DNA from 2 places in the Shewanella sp. H8 genome. Region 1 is predicted to be linked to the other one. Evidence: predicted binding sites of a transcription regulator. Region 1 holds the regulator's gene; the other holds the start of a gene.
What was found. The regulator FliA, encoded in region 1, starts transcription of late flagellar genes. The targets are predictions, from matches to a motif close to CTAAAGNTNNNNNNNNNNNNGCCGATA.
Positions count from the first base shown of each region.

Region 1 (8,352 bases):
CGGTGGCAGTTAAATATGACGTAAAACGTTCGTCAGCACCATTTTTACTCGCTAAAGGCGTTGATGACGTTGCTTTTAGGATCCGAGAGATTGCTCGAGAGCATGATATTGCTATTGTTTCTGCACCACCACTAGCTCGCGCTATTTACCATACCACTAAGATTGATCAACAAGTGCCTGAAGGTTTATTTACCGCTGTAGCTCAAGTATTAGCGTATGTATTTCAACTAAGACAATACCAGAAAGGTAAAGGCCGTCGACCTAAAGCCATCCCACTTAACCAACCTATCCCAGATGATTTGAAGCATTAATCACCACTCAATTAGCTTATGTTGTGCAATAACTAATAGTGGCTCAATTTTTGCTTTATAGTTTTATTGGCGTCAAATATCAGTACTTTATTTCGCAATAGACTATACGAAGGGTTTACCTCAATGGATGCAAAAGCAGCTTTCGGGCAATTTAAACAAATAAGACTAGCGACATTTAAAGGTATTGGTACACCTTTATTGGTGCTTGCGGCGCTGGCAATGGTGGTGTTACCCATTCCTGCTTTTTTGCTCGATATCCTTTTCTCATTCAATATCGCGTTAGCATTAGTTGTGTTGCTTGTTACTATTTATACCGATAGACCCCTCGATTTTGCTGCTTTCCCTACCGTATTATTAGTGGCTACCTTGTTAAGGCTTGGCCTTAACGTTGCTTCTACTCGAATTGTATTGCTTGAAGGTCATAATGGTGGTGATGCTGCCGGTAAAGTGATCGAAGCTTTCGGTTCGGTAGTTATCGGTGGTAACTATGCAGTCGGTTTAGTGGTGTTTCTTATTTTGATCATCATTAACTTTGCCGTTGTAACTAAAGGTGCTGGGCGTATTTCTGAGGTGAGTGCTCGCTTTACCTTGGACGCCATGCCTGGTAAACAAATGGCAATTGATGCCGATTTAAATGCCGGTACTCTGACTCAAGATCAAGCACGTATTCGTCGCGCTGAAGTCACTCGAGAAGCTGACTTTTACGGTGCTATGGACGGTGCTTCAAAATTTGTAAAAGGTGATGCGATCGCTGGTATTATGATTCTAGTTATCAATATCTTAGGTGGATTCGTTATCGGTATTGTGCAGCATGATCTAGACTTTTCTAGTGCTGTAGAAATTTATACGTTATTAACCATCGGTGATGGTTTGGTTGCACAGATCCCTGGTTTATTATTATCTATTGCCGCTGCTTTATTGGTGACTCGTCAAAATGAGTCTGGTGATATGGGCCAAATGATGTTTAGTCAGATGTTTGACAGTCATAAATCATTAGCCATTGCCGCTGGGTTATTATTTGTTATGGGTATCGTGCCAGGTATGCCCCATGTTGCATTTTTAACATTTGCATTTATTACCGCAGGTGCTGCTTACTTTGTTTACAAGCGTAACGTAGATAAAAAACAAGCTGCATTGACACTAGCGACTAAAGGACCTGTTGAAACTAAAGATAAAGAACCTAAAGATTTAAGTTGGGATGATGTGCGTCATGTAGACACCATTGGACTTGAAGTCGGTTATCGCTTAATTCCATTAGTTGATAAGTCTCAAGGTGGTGAATTATTAGGCAGGATCAAAGGCGTACGTAAAAAACTGTCGCAAGAATTAGGTTTTCTAGTTCCTGCTGTACATATTCGTGACAATCTAGATTTATCACCTAATGCCTATCGCATTTCGTTAATGGGCGTCGTGGTTGGGGAAGCTGAAGTTAGGCATGATTGTGAATTAGCGATTAATCCCGGCCAAGTATACGGTAAGCTTGATGGGATTGAGACTCACGATCCAGCCTTCGGTTTAGAGGCTGTATGGATAGCACCTGAGCAACGTGAACATGCGCAAACATTGGGCTATACCGTAGTTGATACCGCAACTGTGGTCGCGACACATATTAGTCAATTATTGAGTAATAATGCTGCAAAACTATTAGGTTACGAAGAAGTTCAGCAATTAATGGATATGCTGGCCAAAAATTCACCTAAATTGGTTGATGGTTTTGTGCCAGATGTTATGCCTCTGGGCTCGGTGGTTAAAGTGATGCAAAACTTACTTAATGAAGGTGTATCGGTACGTGATTTACGCACTATAGTGCAGACATTGCTAGAGTATGGAACTAAGAGTAATGATACTGAAGTGCTAACGGCTGCCGTGCGTATTGCGTTAAAACGTATGATAGTACAAGAAATCTCTGGTCCAGAACTTGAAATCCCTGTCATTACATTGGCGCCAGAGTTGGAACAGATGTTGCATAAGTCTATGCAGGCTACCGGCGGTGAAGGACCTAATATTGAACCGGGCCTTGCAGAGCGTATGCAGCAGTCGTTATTAGATGCTGCTCAGAAGCAAGAAATGGTAGGGCAACCAGCCATTTTATTGACATCTGGCATGCTTAGGTCAACGCTGTCACGATTTGTTAAATACACTATTCCAAATTTACGAGTGATTTCTTATCAAGAAATACCAGACGAGAAGCAAATACGAATTGTTTCAGCTGTAGGTCAATAGTGATAATGTCAGTTTTTAGAGGTGCATAAGTGAAAATTAAACGATTTTTTGCCAAAGATATGCGCGCAGCATTGGCCCAAGTTAAAGAAACGCTAGGTTCTGACGCTGTCATTATGTCAAACAAGAAAGTCACTGGCGGGATAGAAATTGTCGCGGCGGTTGATTATGACGAACCTAAAGCCGCTATTGCGTCACAAGCGCCGACCAGCAGTTTTATGGATGTGAGTGACGATAGAGTATCACTAGGTGCTAAACCTGCTGTAAAAGCTCAATCTAAGGTTAGTCCACCGCCAGCGGCTGACTCACTGCAAGCATTACTTGAAAAACAGCATAACCGCATGACTCAGCAGATGTCAGTGCGTCAAGATGAGCCAGAATTACCTGAATGGGCTCGTCAATTAGAAGGCGCAAAGCCAGCTAAATCAGCTGCAACTTTTCAACCACAAACCACCGCGGAACATTCTAAAAGAACCAATAAAAATCAATCTGCTGATATGGAAGAGTTGCGCGAAGAGATGGCTTCATTACGAAGCCTTTTGACCCATCAAGTATCCTCATTAATGAAGGATCAAAAAAAGCGCACCGACCCGGTTGGTGCCATGCTTGAAAGCAAATTGATTGCAGCTGAGTTTTCTCCAGCAGTAGCTGCTAAACTAGCAGGATTAAGTCAACATTACTCTCCAGCAGATTTAGTGAGAGCGTTACCACAAAGTTTAGCTAATCTACTTGATAATCAAGGTGATGATATTGTCAAACGTGGTGGTGTTGTGGCATTTGTTGGACCTACTGGTGTCGGTAAAACAACATCTTTAGCTAAAATAGCAGCAAGATTTGCTGCCCATCATGGCCCAGAACAAGTTGCATTAATTACCACAGACCATTATCGAATTGGTGCCTATGACCAATTAGCGACTTATGGGAAAATTATGGGCTGCCCAGTTAAGCAAGCAAATGATTTAACTGAGTTGGAACAAATTCTTTATCAGTTTAGAAATCGTAAATTAGTGTTAATTGATACAGCAGGTATGGGACAACGTGACATGCGTCTGTATCAACAACTTGATAATTTGACTGCAAACAGTAGGATCCCTATTCGGAGTTACTTAGTATTATCTGCGACAGGTCAACGTCGTGTATTACAAGATGCTGTAGAGCACTTTAAGCGGATTCCATTATCTGGTGCTATTTTGACTAAATTAGACGAATCGATATCAATTGCAGGTGCATTGAGCGTATTGATTCAAAATGAGTTACCATTGAGTTATGTTACAAACGGTCAACGTGTTCCTGAAGACATGAAAGTGGCTGATACATTAGAATTAGCGAAGCAAGCATTAGCAGCATTAAACGAAAAAGAACAACAGACGTCACAAGACCCAGTGTGGTCTAATGACACAGCCTATGCATTTGAGTGAAAATATGACTCGGGATCAAGCAAGTGGTTTACGTATGATGAATCAACCAAATAACGATAAAGTAAAAGTAATTGCCGTATCCGGTGGTAAAGGCGGAGTGGGCAAAACCAGTGTGTCAATTAATACCGCGGTAGCGTTAGCTGAAAAGGGCAAACGTGTATTAGTTCTTGATGCCGATTTAGGTTTAGCCAATGTCGATGTCATGCTTGGGATACGTGCGGAGAAAAATTTATCTCATGTTTTGTCCGGTGATGCCGAATTAGATGACATCATTGTACGCGGGCCTAAAGGTATTGGCATTGTTCCTGCAACGTCAGGTTCTCAAGCGATGGTTGAGTTAACACAAGCACAACATGCTGGGTTAATCCGAGCATTTAGTGAAATGCGTACTCAGTTCGATATTTTAATTGTGGATACTGCGGCAGGCATATCAGATATGGTGCTGAGTTTTTCTCGTGCATCACAAGATGTATTAATTGTAGTATGTGATGAACCTACGTCAATTACTGATGCCTATGCATTGATTAAAATTTTAAGTCGTGAACATGGTGTGTTCCACTTCAAAATTGTAGCAAATATGGTGCGTAGTTTACGAGAAGGTATGGAATTATTTGCTAAACTAAGTAAAGTAACGGATAGATTCTTAGATGTTGCTTTAGAATTAGTGGCAACTGTTCCATTTGATGAAAATTTACGAAAATCTGTTCGTAAGCAAAAGTTAGTTGTTGAAGCGTATCCTAAATCACCTTCAGCTATTGCTTACCAAGGATTAGCCAATAAAATTATGACTTGGCCTGTACCACAACAGCCAGGTGGTCATCTAGAGTTCTTTGTTGAACGTCTTGTACAACGTAAACCGATACAAGAAGAAGGAACAACGAGTGAATAAAGCCGCTGCGTATACTCAGTTCGATAACAAAACGTCTATTGTTGAACAGTATGCACCGCTGGTAAAAAGAATTGCCCATCATATGCTGGCAAGATTACCAGCATCGGTGCAACTTGATGATTTATTACAAGCTGGGATGATGGGGTTACTTGAAGCCTCATCTAAATTTGATAACAGTAAAGGTGCTAAATTTGAAACCTTTGCGGGAATCAGAATTCGTGGCGCAATGATAGATGAAATTCGCCGTGGTGACTGGGTTCCACGTTCAGTTCACCGTAATAATCGTCGTGTTGCCCAGGTTATTGACGAATTAGGACAACAGTTTGGACGTGATGCTAATGACACTGAAATTGCTGAAAAACTTGATATGTCGCTCGATGAGTACCATCATATCTTAAATGATGTTTCTGTTGGTAAAATCATAGGCATAGAAGATCTTGGTGTTTCGCAAGATGTGTTAGTCACTGACAACGAACCGTCTGATAAAACCTTTGACTCACTTGCTGAAGTTCAATTCCAATCTGCGCTGGTTGCAGCAATTAAAACATTACCAGAAAGAGATGCCTTAGTGTTGTCGTTATATTATGACGAAGCATTAAATTTAAAAGAAATTGGTTCAATCCTTGAGGTTAGCGAATCGCGAGTAAGCCAGATATTAAGTCAGGCCATGCTCAGATTAAAAGCAAAACTTAAGCATTGGACACAAGAATAATAACTTATTTAGAGCAAACGAGTATCAGCTCACCGGAGGAAACCTTGGACAAGAATATGAAGATTCTCATTGTTGACGATTTTTCAACAATGAGGCGTATCATTAAGAACTTGTTGCGAGATTTGGGATTTAATAATACCCAAGAAGCAGATGATGGCTCAACAGCCCTACCTATGTTGCAAAAAGGTGATTTTGATTTTGTGGTAACAGACTGGAATATGCCGGGAATGCAAGGTATCGATTTGCTTAGAGCGATTCGTGCTGATGATTCTTTAAAGCATTTACCTGTATTAATGGTAACCGCAGAGGCTAAACGTGAACAGATTATTGCAGCTGCGCAAGCCGGTGTTAATGGTTATGTGGTTAAACCTTTCACCGCGGCGACGTTAAAAGAAAAGTTAGATAAAATCTTTGAACGACTCGCATAAGAAAGGATAAGTCATGCAGGCATCAATATCGGGGTTAATCACTCTCGAACAAGCCCAAGGACTTGTTGAACTGCTTACTTCTGGTAAGCAAGACGAAGCCGATGATGTAATCAGGGAGCTTGCAATGCCATTGCAAAGTGAGCTTTTTGAAGAAGTCGGTAAGTTAACTCGACAACTCCATAGTGCACTAAAAGATTTTCAATTGGATAACCGTATATCTGAATTAGCCAATACCGAAATACCGGATGCTAAAGAAAGATTGAATTATGTTATCGATATGACAGAACAAGCTGCAAATAAAACGATGGATGCAGTTGAAGAATGTTTACCTTTGGCCGATACCATTATTAGTAACATACAATCAGTGACTCCCATGTGGGATAAATTGATGCGTTGTGATATCGAATTGGGTGAGTTTAAATCACTTTGTCATGATGTTCAGCAGTTTATGTCCCATAGTGAGCACGATTCTAATCGTCTTCGTGAGTTATTAAATCAAATTTTGATGGCACAAGACTTCCAAGACTTAACGGGTCAGATGATCCGTAGAGTGATAGATTTGGTTCGTGAAGTAGAAAGTAATTTGGTCTCAATGCTAACGGTATTTGGTGATCATATTACCGAATCATCGCCAACTATAAACGATAATAAGATAGAAGCAGAAGGTCCCATCATGCATGCTGAATTGCGCGAAGATGTAGTGACTGGTCAGGATGAAGTAGACGATCTTCTATCAAGTCTGGGTTTCTAATTAGGAGTCAATTTAATGTCCTTTGATGTTGATGAAGAGATACTCCAGGACTTTTTAATTGAAGCTGGCGAGATTTTAGAGCTTCTACAAGAGCAACTTGTTGCTCTTGAAAATAATCCTGATGACAGTGATTTACTTAATGCTATTTTCCGTGGATTCCACACTGTTAAGGGTGGCGCAGGCTTTTTAAGCCTAAAACCCATGGTTGATGTGTGTCACGAAGCTGAAAATACGTTCGATTTATTACGCACGGGCAAACGTGGTGTAAATGCAGAGTTAATGGATATTATTTTGCAAGCGGTCGACGCTATTAATACCATGTTTGCTCAAACTCAGCAGGGGCAAGAACAAGATTCTGCAGATTCCGAGCTACTCGCCAAACTCAAATTATTAAGCTCAGGCGCACCTTTACCTTCAGAAATGACAGTTGAAGAACTTGAGCCTATTGAGAATATTGTAGAATCCAGCGAACCTGAACACATCGAAGATATTACTTCTTCATCAGGGGGAGTGTCTGGTTCCGGCAGTATTGATGACATTGATGAGTCCGAATTTGAGGCATTACTTGATGCTTTACATGGTACTGGGAAAAGTCCGGTATCATCTAAAGCGGCTGATGTTAAAAAAGATAATGTAAAGCCAGCGGCGGCAAGTAATAGCGACGAAATTACGGATGACGAGTTTGAAGCATTACTAGATGAATTACACGGTTCTGGTTCACTCACACAGAAATCTGATCCACTTGTTCCAGCTAAGCCACCCGCAAGTACTCCTGTTGTTGAACCTCTTGTTGATTCAGATGAAATTACTGATGATGAGTTTGAACGTCTTTTAGATGAGTTGCATGGTAAAGCGAGTGCCCCAGCAGTAGCTAAAACGCAAGCCGCATCTGTCACTGCTGCTAAAACAGAAACTAAAAAATCTGTAGTGGCACCTGTCGTCAAGCCTGCTGCTGCAACGCCACCGGCAGTCACGCCAAAGGTTGAGCCAGTTAAAGATAAGGCTCCTGCGAAAGCGCCTTCTGTTCCACAAGGCGAAACAACGGTTCGTGTAGATACTGCTCGTTTAGATGAAATCATGAATATGGTTGGTGAGTTAGTATTAGTACGTAATCGATTGGTTAGTTTAGGCATTAATCGTGAAGACGAGGAAATGTCAAAGGCCCTTGCAAATCTTGATTTAGTTACCGCTGATTTACAAGGCGCGGTGATGAAGACTCGTATGCAACCAATCAAGAAAGTATTTGGTCGATTCCCTCGTGTGGTTCGTGATCTAGCGCGAACGTTAAATAAAGAAATCGATTTAATTATGATTGGTGAGGACACTGATCTTGATAAGAATTTAGTCGAGGCGTTAGCCGATCCTTTAGTCCATTTAGTGCGTAACTCAGTCGATCATGGTATCGAAATGCCGATTACGCGTGAAGCAAGTGGCAAATCTCGGACAGGTACTATTACTTTGTCTGCTAGCCAAGAAGGTGACCATATTCTGCTTAAAATTGAGGATGATGGTGCAGGGATGGACCCTGAGAAACTAAAACAAATTGCAATCAGTCGTGGTGTGTTAGATGAAGATGCCGCCTCGAGAATGACTGATAACGAAGCTTATAACCTTATTTTTGCC
Region 1 is NZ_CP157213.1:2,999,632-3,007,983, reverse strand. Features, by position in the region: gene flhB (flagellar biosynthesis protein FlhB) at 1-311, shown strand, start outside; gene flhA (flagellar biosynthesis protein FlhA) at 435-2,534, shown strand; gene flhF (flagellar biosynthesis protein FlhF) at 2,564-3,949, shown strand; gene ABIS04_RS12980 (MinD/ParA family protein) at 3,954-4,838, shown strand; gene ABIS04_RS12975 (RNA polymerase sigma factor FliA) at 4,831-5,550, shown strand; gene cheY (chemotaxis response regulator CheY) at 5,595-5,978, shown strand; gene ABIS04_RS12965 (protein phosphatase CheZ) at 5,992-6,729, shown strand; gene ABIS04_RS12960 (chemotaxis protein CheA) at 6,745-8,352, shown strand, end outside.

Region 2 (8,352 bases), 2.1 Mb from region 1:
ATAAGCTCATGGTGACGCCTAAAAATGAGGTAATTAACGCAAGGTTAGCAAATAAATCAATTGCTTGGCTGATAATATGTGACTCGGCTAAGCCCTGTAAAGCCGTCACGAGTTTAGGTAGTGAACCACCAAAACTATGCACAGTTTCTCCGCCTAAAGACCCTAATGTCACTAATAACCATAGAATGTAGCAAACTAGTGGAATGGTTGAGCCAATCAATAATACTTTTCTGAGCGCCACTGCATCGCCATTTAGGTAGCGCACAATGGTTGCAATACACACATGGAAACCAAATGAGGTGAATACCACCGGGATGGCCGCTAACCATAATTGTTGCAGAGCAGTACCGGAAGCAACATCGGTTGAGTAATTGTTTAGTGCGCTGATTACGTTAACGTCTGGTAATAAAAATGCCACTACAATAACCAGTAACACCACCATAGAGGTGAATAAAATCCGTGAAACTTTATCAATCCATTTCACGCCAATGGCAATTAATCCACCAAAAATAACCGTAAATAATATTACCGCCACTTGGTTGCTCATATTAATACCGATGGGGGCTAAGCGGGTTTCTAATAGCGATGAGCCTCCCATCAGATACACCATGGTTAAGGCAAACAATAAACTGAGAAAGGAACCGCCTTGGATTAGCTGGCCGATGTTACCCAAGGTTTTACCGGTAATGGCGTGGACGTTATCGCCGACACCGCTGTGAAGATTAATTTCTAACATTAATAACGAGGTGTAAGCCGATAAGGCCCAAATAATCACTAATAAAATTAATGCGGGGATCATTCCCAAGGCTGCAGTTGCTAATGGTAGCGCGAGCATACCTCCGCCAATTGCCGTGCCAGCGACGATTGAAATAGAGCCTAAAGTTTTAAAATTCACAGAAAACGTCCTGTCTAATTATTATTTTATTTGTGTCGGACATTAGCAGAAGGGGGGATGAGCAGGCAAGGATCTTTGATTGTTAAAGGCTAACAGCCGTGTTTATAAACAATTACATAACATTATACTTAACTGTTTTATACCCGACTTATGCAATAGCGTAGCATTACATCAGTACCGCAGAATAGCTTCAGCATTGTGAGCGTTGATTAAATCTTTTCATAAGTTATAATGCCGCTTGTTTTAGGGGAGTAGCTAACCTAGCACGTCGACAAGATGTGATTAGGAGTAAGTGTCAACATACTTGGCCAAATGCCATGGTACTTACAGCAAATCATTGATACTAATTGATTTGCCATGCAAGACCTAAGCACAGTAACTGCATTAAGGGGTATGTGGTGGTTTGTGCTTAGTTGTCATTTACCCCTAGGAATATCACATTGGAAGCTTTACTCGCCTCAACTCTTACTGTTGCCATCGCTGAAATTGGCGACAAAACTCAATTATTAGCATTATTACTAGCGGTCAGATTTCACAATAAAACCGCTATTATCTCAGGTATTTTACTCGCTACATTATTAAATCATTTTCTTGCGGCATGGTTAGGTCAGTGGGCAATTGCCTGGATTGACCCACAATTGGCAACCTATTTGGTGGCGGGTTCATTTTTTGCTATTGCGTTATGGGTCCTTATACCCGATAAAATGGATGATGATGATAATCGCTTCTATAAACTCGGTGCTTTTGTTGCAACGTTTATATTGTTTTTTATTGCTGAAATGGGTGATAAAACTCAAATTGCGACGGTAGTCTTAGCGGCAAAATATCAAGCACTGACATGGGTTGTCATTGGCACTACATTAGGTATGCTGATTGCCAATGTCCCAGTTGTATTGGCTGGAAGTTTTAGTGCAAATAAATTACCCATGAAGCTTATTCATCGAACCTGTGCTGTGATTTTTATACTACTCGGTGTGGCAACGCTGATGTGGTAAAGGAGGTTTAATGCCCGATAGTCGAGTTCTTGATAGTGATGCCGCCCGAGGATTGCCTTGGGTTGTCGCGATTGCTTTTTTTATGCAGTCACTTGATGGAACGATTCTGAACACCGCGTTACCAGCGATGGCCAACGATTTAAGCGAAGATCCTTTGCGTATGCAAGGCGTCATTATCGCTTACATGTTAACGGTTGCTTTGTTAATCCCTGCTTCAGGCTGGATTGCTGATCGCTTTGGCACCAAAAAAATCTTCTTTGGTGCGATTTTATTGTTCAGTTTAGGATCTCTGCTTTGTGCATTGTCCAATTCATTAGACATGCTGATTGGCGCTCGGGTTGTGCAAGGGTTAGGTGGTGCTTTGATGTTGCCTGTTGGAAGACTGGTGGTGCTGCGGGCATATCCACGCTCGGAATTAGTACGGATCATGGGATTTATTACCATTCCCGGTTTACTGGGTCCTTTGCTCGGCCCTACTCTGGGCGGTTGGATGGTGCAATACCTGACATGGCATTGGATCTTTTTGATCAATCTCCCTGTCGGCGTGGTCGGTTGCTATGCCGTGTGGAAGTTTATTCCCGATTTACGCGGCAAAGAAAAATCGCGTTTTGATAGTCTAGGTTTTTTGTTATTTGGCAGTGCAATGTTGTTGATTACCATTGCCATGGAAGGGTTAGGGGAACTGGACCTGCCGCACTTACGGGTGATGTTGTTGTTATTTGGCGGCATGGCGTGTTTGATAGCATATTGGCTACGAGCCGGTCGAATAAATAATCCGTTATTTGCGCCTTCATTATTTAAGACAAGAACATTTTCTATCGGTATTTTTGGTAATCTTTTTGCGCGCTTGGGCAGTGGCGCATTGCCATTCCTAGTGCCTTTATTATTGCAAGTTGCGCTAGGTTATTCACCTTCTCAAGCTGGGATGAGCATGTTGCCATTAGCCGCAGCAGCGATGATCGCTAAGTCGCTGGCTCGACCTATTATCGAATGGTTTGGTTATCGCTTGGTGCTAACGATTAATACTTTGGCGCTGGGATTGATGCTTGCAAGTATGGGGCTGGTAGGTGAACAAACGCCATACTGGTTGTTGTTGTGCATGTTGGCGATTCTTGGTGCAATTAACTCATTACAGTTTACGGCAATGAATGCCGTGACGCTTATTGATTTAGACGATGTGAATGCCAGTAGCGGCAATAGCCTGTTGTCTGTGGTGGGACAGTTATCATTAAGTCTCGGTGTTGCGTGTGCTGGTGCTCTGCTAGGCGGTTTCAGTGCAGAAGTTGGCAGTGATGATATGACGACCGTTCTGCAAGCTTTTCAACTGACTTTTGTCACTGTTGGCATTATGGCGATGTTAGCCGCGGCCATTTTTTCACAACTGTCTAAAGATGTTGGCCGAAGGGTTAAGGATTCAGAAGATAACATTGCACTTTAGGGTACATAGTTACATGATACTGTTCGCAGATGTCCTGATGTTTGTTGAGCCAATCCACGTACATAATCCGATGCTATTAGCCTTGGTTATTTAACGATAGCGGCAACATCGGTTTTTATATTCTTAGTTTTCGCGCTAAACTCTTATATGCGTAAAGCATTAAACAATCAATCTCAGGTAAAGCGTCACAACTCACACCATTTTTGTGCAGTCCTCCACACATTTTCTCCCGTAAACGCTTAAAATATCTACATGACCGTTTCTAATTTTCCCCTACATTTGATTATGTAAAATATAATAGTGGAGTCACGTTATGGATATTAAGAGACATGGTTTATCAATAGGCATAAACCGAATTGAAAATGTGTTTTTTGTTACATTGAAAGCCGTTGGCACATTAACCCACGAAGATTATCTTGTCATTACGCCCATGTTAGAAGGAGCACTGAACCAAATAGCACAACCTAAAGTGAGTTTGTTCTTTGATGCCACAGAATTAGATGGCTGGGATTTACATGCCGCTTGGGATGATTTGAAGCTTGGATTAAAACATAAATCTGAGTTTGAAAGAGTGGCTATTTGGGGGCGTAAAAACTGGCTTGAGTGGTCGGCTAAAATAGGTAGCTGGTTTATTTCGGGTGAAATTAAATATTTTGAAGACCAAGATGAAGCCTTAAAATGGCTTCGTTATTAATCAGATGTTCATTATAAGCGGGTGTGTATCTGTTGATGTATTGTATGATGAATAGATTTTATCCTAGGATACGATAGTTATTATTGGCTAGGGTTTTGATCACGGTATAAAGCATTTATGCCGTGGTATTGATATTATGGCCGCTGTTGTCAATAGGTTGCGGCACAGGTAATTGTGCTGCTTCCATTAGTTGCAAAGCCATTTCCCCTTCAATTTCTTGCTGATTTTTAGAGATAACAGCAACCATTAAACTATTTCCTGAATCAATCGTTGTAGGCATTGAAGACGGTGAATTAATACTAATGGACATAGTTAACCTTAATATAAATTGAATAGTAATGTTATATCGGTCGGGCATCGAAAAGCTTGATGCATTATTAACAAATGGCTTATTGCATTTTTGATTATAAGTTGTGCACAACCAATGTTATCATTAATCAATATTATTGGTTAGTGGAGTAAAGTCATGTCTAGTAAAGCGTTTACTGAATCTCAGTTACCTGCGGCACAAAATCCGCTAGCACTTGAAAACCAGGTGTGTTTTTCATTGTACAGTGCCGCTAATGCGATGATCCGCGCATATCGACCATTGTTAGATGAGCTGTCGCTGACTTACCCACAATATCTAGTGATGATGGTGCTTTGGAAAGAGCCAGGCATAAGTGTTAAAACCTTAGGGGATAAATTACATTTAGATTCTGGCACGTTAACCCCATTACTAAAACGTTTAGAGAATAAAGCGTTAGTCACCCGTGGACGCAGTGAGTTGGATGAACGTGTGCGTGTGTTACATGTCACGGTGCAAGGCCAACAGTTATATCAGCAAGCCTTAACTATTCCAGAGCAAATGCGTTGTAAAGTGGGTGGTAGTATTGAAGACTTACAACAACTAAAGCAACTGTGTGATCAAGCTTTTACTGCACTTAATTCTGGAGAGGCGAGTAGTTGTGAAATGTGATTATATTGAGCGACGATGGTCTCATGCTGTAATACTCAACTACCTTAGCTTGAATCAGTAAGTCTAAAGTAACAACCGTTAACCTATTTTATTGCTACTTACCTATTAGCAATGGTTAGCGCCAGTATTAAGCGAGCACTGCATTTTACACCAGCCCAAATGGTCGTTCACCAAGCTAATTTATGCTTGTTCCCTCCCTCTCAGGATGACAAATAGCTTATGTGATTGTTCGCTATTTCCTAAAGACATGCTCTAAAGATATGCAATCATAAAAGTGTCATCTTAATGTCATAGTATTGTTTATCAACATAAAAAGGTATCAGAACTATGTGGCAAATATTCAGTCGTTTTTTAGCGCTAGGGTTAATTAGTTTTGGCGGCCCTGCGGCACATATTGGTTACTTTAGAAAAGCATTTGTTGATGAATTGCAATGGCTAGACAGTAAACAATATTCCAGTTTTGTCGCTTTAAGCCAGTTTATGCCTGGCCCGGGCTCAAGTCAGGTTGGTTTTGCCATTGGCTATCATCGTGGTGGTTTATTGGGTGGGTTAGCGGCCTTTTTAGGGTTTACTTTACCGTCTTTTTTACTGATGTTTTTATTTGCGGTGACTAGTGCCCAATGGTTAGATTTAACAGCCGTTGAGGGCGCTATTCACGGTCTCAAACTACTGGCTGTTGTGGTTGTCGCCGATGCGACCTTGTCAATGTTTGGTCAGTTTTGCCAGCGTAAAACAACCAAAGCATTAATGGCTGCCACCGCTGTTGCAACTTTATTAATGCCTTCATTATTAATGCAAATAGTAGTGTTGCTAGTGGCTGGCGTTGTTGGGGTTGTGTTGATGACTCGAGGCGAGAGTATCACGCCAGACACACCAAAAATAGAACTCAATTATGCCTGGTTAACATTATTTATTATTGGATTAGCTACATCGTTTTATTTCATTAATCAACCCGATAGCCTGGGGCAGATTTTTGCAAAATTTTATCAAGTGGGTAGTTTAGTATTTGGTGGCGGTCATGTGGTACTGCCATTGCTAGAAACCAGTGTGGGTGACTATATGACCCCAGACCGTTTCCTAACCGGATACGCTTTGGCGCAAGCCATACCTGGACCTATGTTTACGTTAGCCACTTTTTTAGGCGCTGACTTATGGTTGGAATCACCCATATTAGGTGCGCTAGTGGCAACATTGGCTATTTTTCTCCCCGGTTTTTTACTGATGCTAGTAGGCCTAAAAAGTTGGCATTCAATCAGTCAACATCCTGCAATAGCCGGAGCCTTGGCAGGTGTGAACGCAGCTGTTGTCGGACTATTGCTTACGGCACTTTACCAACCGGTGTTTACCAGTGCGGTGGTCAAACCGATAGACATGGCTATGGTTGTTATTGGTTTTAGTATATTAAAAATATTCAAACCAAGCCTTGTTTGGGTAGTGATAGGATTTGCGATCGTAGGAAGTGGTTTAACAATAGTGTAATACAGCTCATATATTGATTTTTTGAGACACCTTTCACTTTTTTTCATCAAAGTATTGCAAAAAATGTAACGTTTTATAATAGGTAGGCGATAATATAATAGACGATGATATCACCAACCATTTATCTATTTAAGGCTAATCACTATGCTGGGATCTTCACTGCGTAATAAGCTACTCGGACTATCATTAATTCCGCTGTTATTAATTCTTACTGTGTTGTTGAGTATTTTTTATGTGAATGAAAGCGCATCTTTAACTAAAGATATTGAAAACTTTCGCAGTGAATTAATTTCAGAGCGTGAAAATCAACTTAAAGAAACTGTTCAGGTTGCCCAAGGCGTTGTTGAATATCAAATGGCTTTAGGTGATGAGGGTGATGTCAATAATGCCTTAAGAGACTTACGCTTTGGTACTGCTGGGTATTTTTATATTTATGATGATACTGGCCTAAATATATTTCATGCCACCATGCCTGAACTTGAAGGCCAAAATAAAATTGACATGGCCGATTCCAATGGTACTAAAATTATTGTTGGATTGTTAGATGCGGCTAAAGCGGGCACAGGTAATTTCTCGTATTATTATAAAAAACCAGGAAGCGACCAACTTATTAAAAAACTGGGTTTTGCAGTAATGATACCGAACACTAACTGGATGTTAGGTTCGGGCGCTTATATTGATGACATTGAAGAGTCTATTGCTGCTTACGAAGTTTATAAAACTGAAGAGATGAACCAGAAAGCATTTTTATTTTTATTAATTGCTTTAGGGCTTGCTGGTGTGACGGCCTTTGCCGTGGTGTTGATGGCGCATAAAATGGTGGTGCCAATTAAAAATATGGCGACTTCACTTAATGATATTGCTAAAGGTGAAGGGGATTTAACCAAGCGTTTAGATGTTGCCAGTGAAGATGAGATTGGCCAATTAGGCAGTGCATTTAATCTGTTTGTCGATAAATTACAACATATTATTGGTGATGTGGCTGGCGCAACAGACAGAGTTAAACATGCCGCTCAAAGTATCAGTGGTCAAACAATGTCGATGTCCGAGCAACTCAATCATCATAATAATGAAGTTGATCAAATTGTCACTGCAATCACAGAAATGTCTGCGACAGCCAATGATGTGGCCCACAACACGAATATGGTAGCAGAAGCCACCCATGCGGCCTCAGACAACGTCGCGAAAGCACAAAATTGTGTCGATACCTCATTAACTGAAGTGTCTCACTTAATGGAGCAAATCGACAATGCAGCCGCAGATGTTAAGTCATTAAGTGAGCAATCTACAAAAATTAATACCGTACTTGGTGTGATAGGTGGCATTGCTGAACAAACCAACTTATTGGCGCTTAACGCAGCGATTGAAGCTGCACGAGCGGGCGAACAAGGCCGAGGGTTTGCAGTAGTTGCCGATGAAGTAAGAAACTTGGCCAGTCGCACTCAAACCAGTACGGTTGAAATTAACGAAATGCTGGCCGAATTGCATAAGCTCGTGACTAAGGCTGTACAAACCATGGCCGAAAGCCAAACCAGTTGTTTAAGTTCGGTTGAGTCCTCAAGGGCGATTTCTGAGAGTTTAGGTGCTGTAACCTCATCAGTAACCAGTATTAATGACATGAGTACTCAAATTGCTACCGCAGCAACAGAGCAAAGCTCAGTAACTGAAGAAATTAATCGTAATATTAATTCAGTACAAGAAATTGTGAATATGTTATTAACAGCTAGCCAAGATGCTTCTGGTATGAGTAAAACGGTGGCGAATGAAGGTCAGACGCTGTCTGAGCTGGTTGGGCAGTTTAAAATTTAAAATTGATTTCCGTTGTAAGTGCTGCATAAAAAATGAACCCGCTGAGGGTTCATTTTTTATGTTTTATCCGCAATCGAGATAAGT
Region 2 is NZ_CP157213.1:655,683-664,034, forward strand. Features, by position in the region: gene ABIS04_RS02800 (aromatic amino acid transport family protein) at 1-895, opposite strand, end outside; yybP-ykoY riboswitch at 1,130-1,252, shown strand; gene ABIS04_RS02805 (TMEM165/GDT1 family protein) at 1,336-1,890, shown strand; gene mdtD (multidrug transporter subunit MdtD) at 1,901-3,328, shown strand; gene ABIS04_RS02815 (STAS/SEC14 domain-containing protein) at 3,642-4,022, shown strand; gene ABIS04_RS02820 (cytoplasmic protein) at 4,138-4,332, opposite strand; gene ABIS04_RS02825 (MarR family winged helix-turn-helix transcriptional regulator) at 4,489-4,980, shown strand; gene chrA (chromate efflux transporter) at 5,308-6,459, shown strand; gene ABIS04_RS02835 (methyl-accepting chemotaxis protein) at 6,604-8,268, shown strand.
Region 2: a site for FliA is predicted at 4,367-4,393, ahead of ABIS04_RS02820 (cytoplasmic protein). Genes of this name have one in related genera too.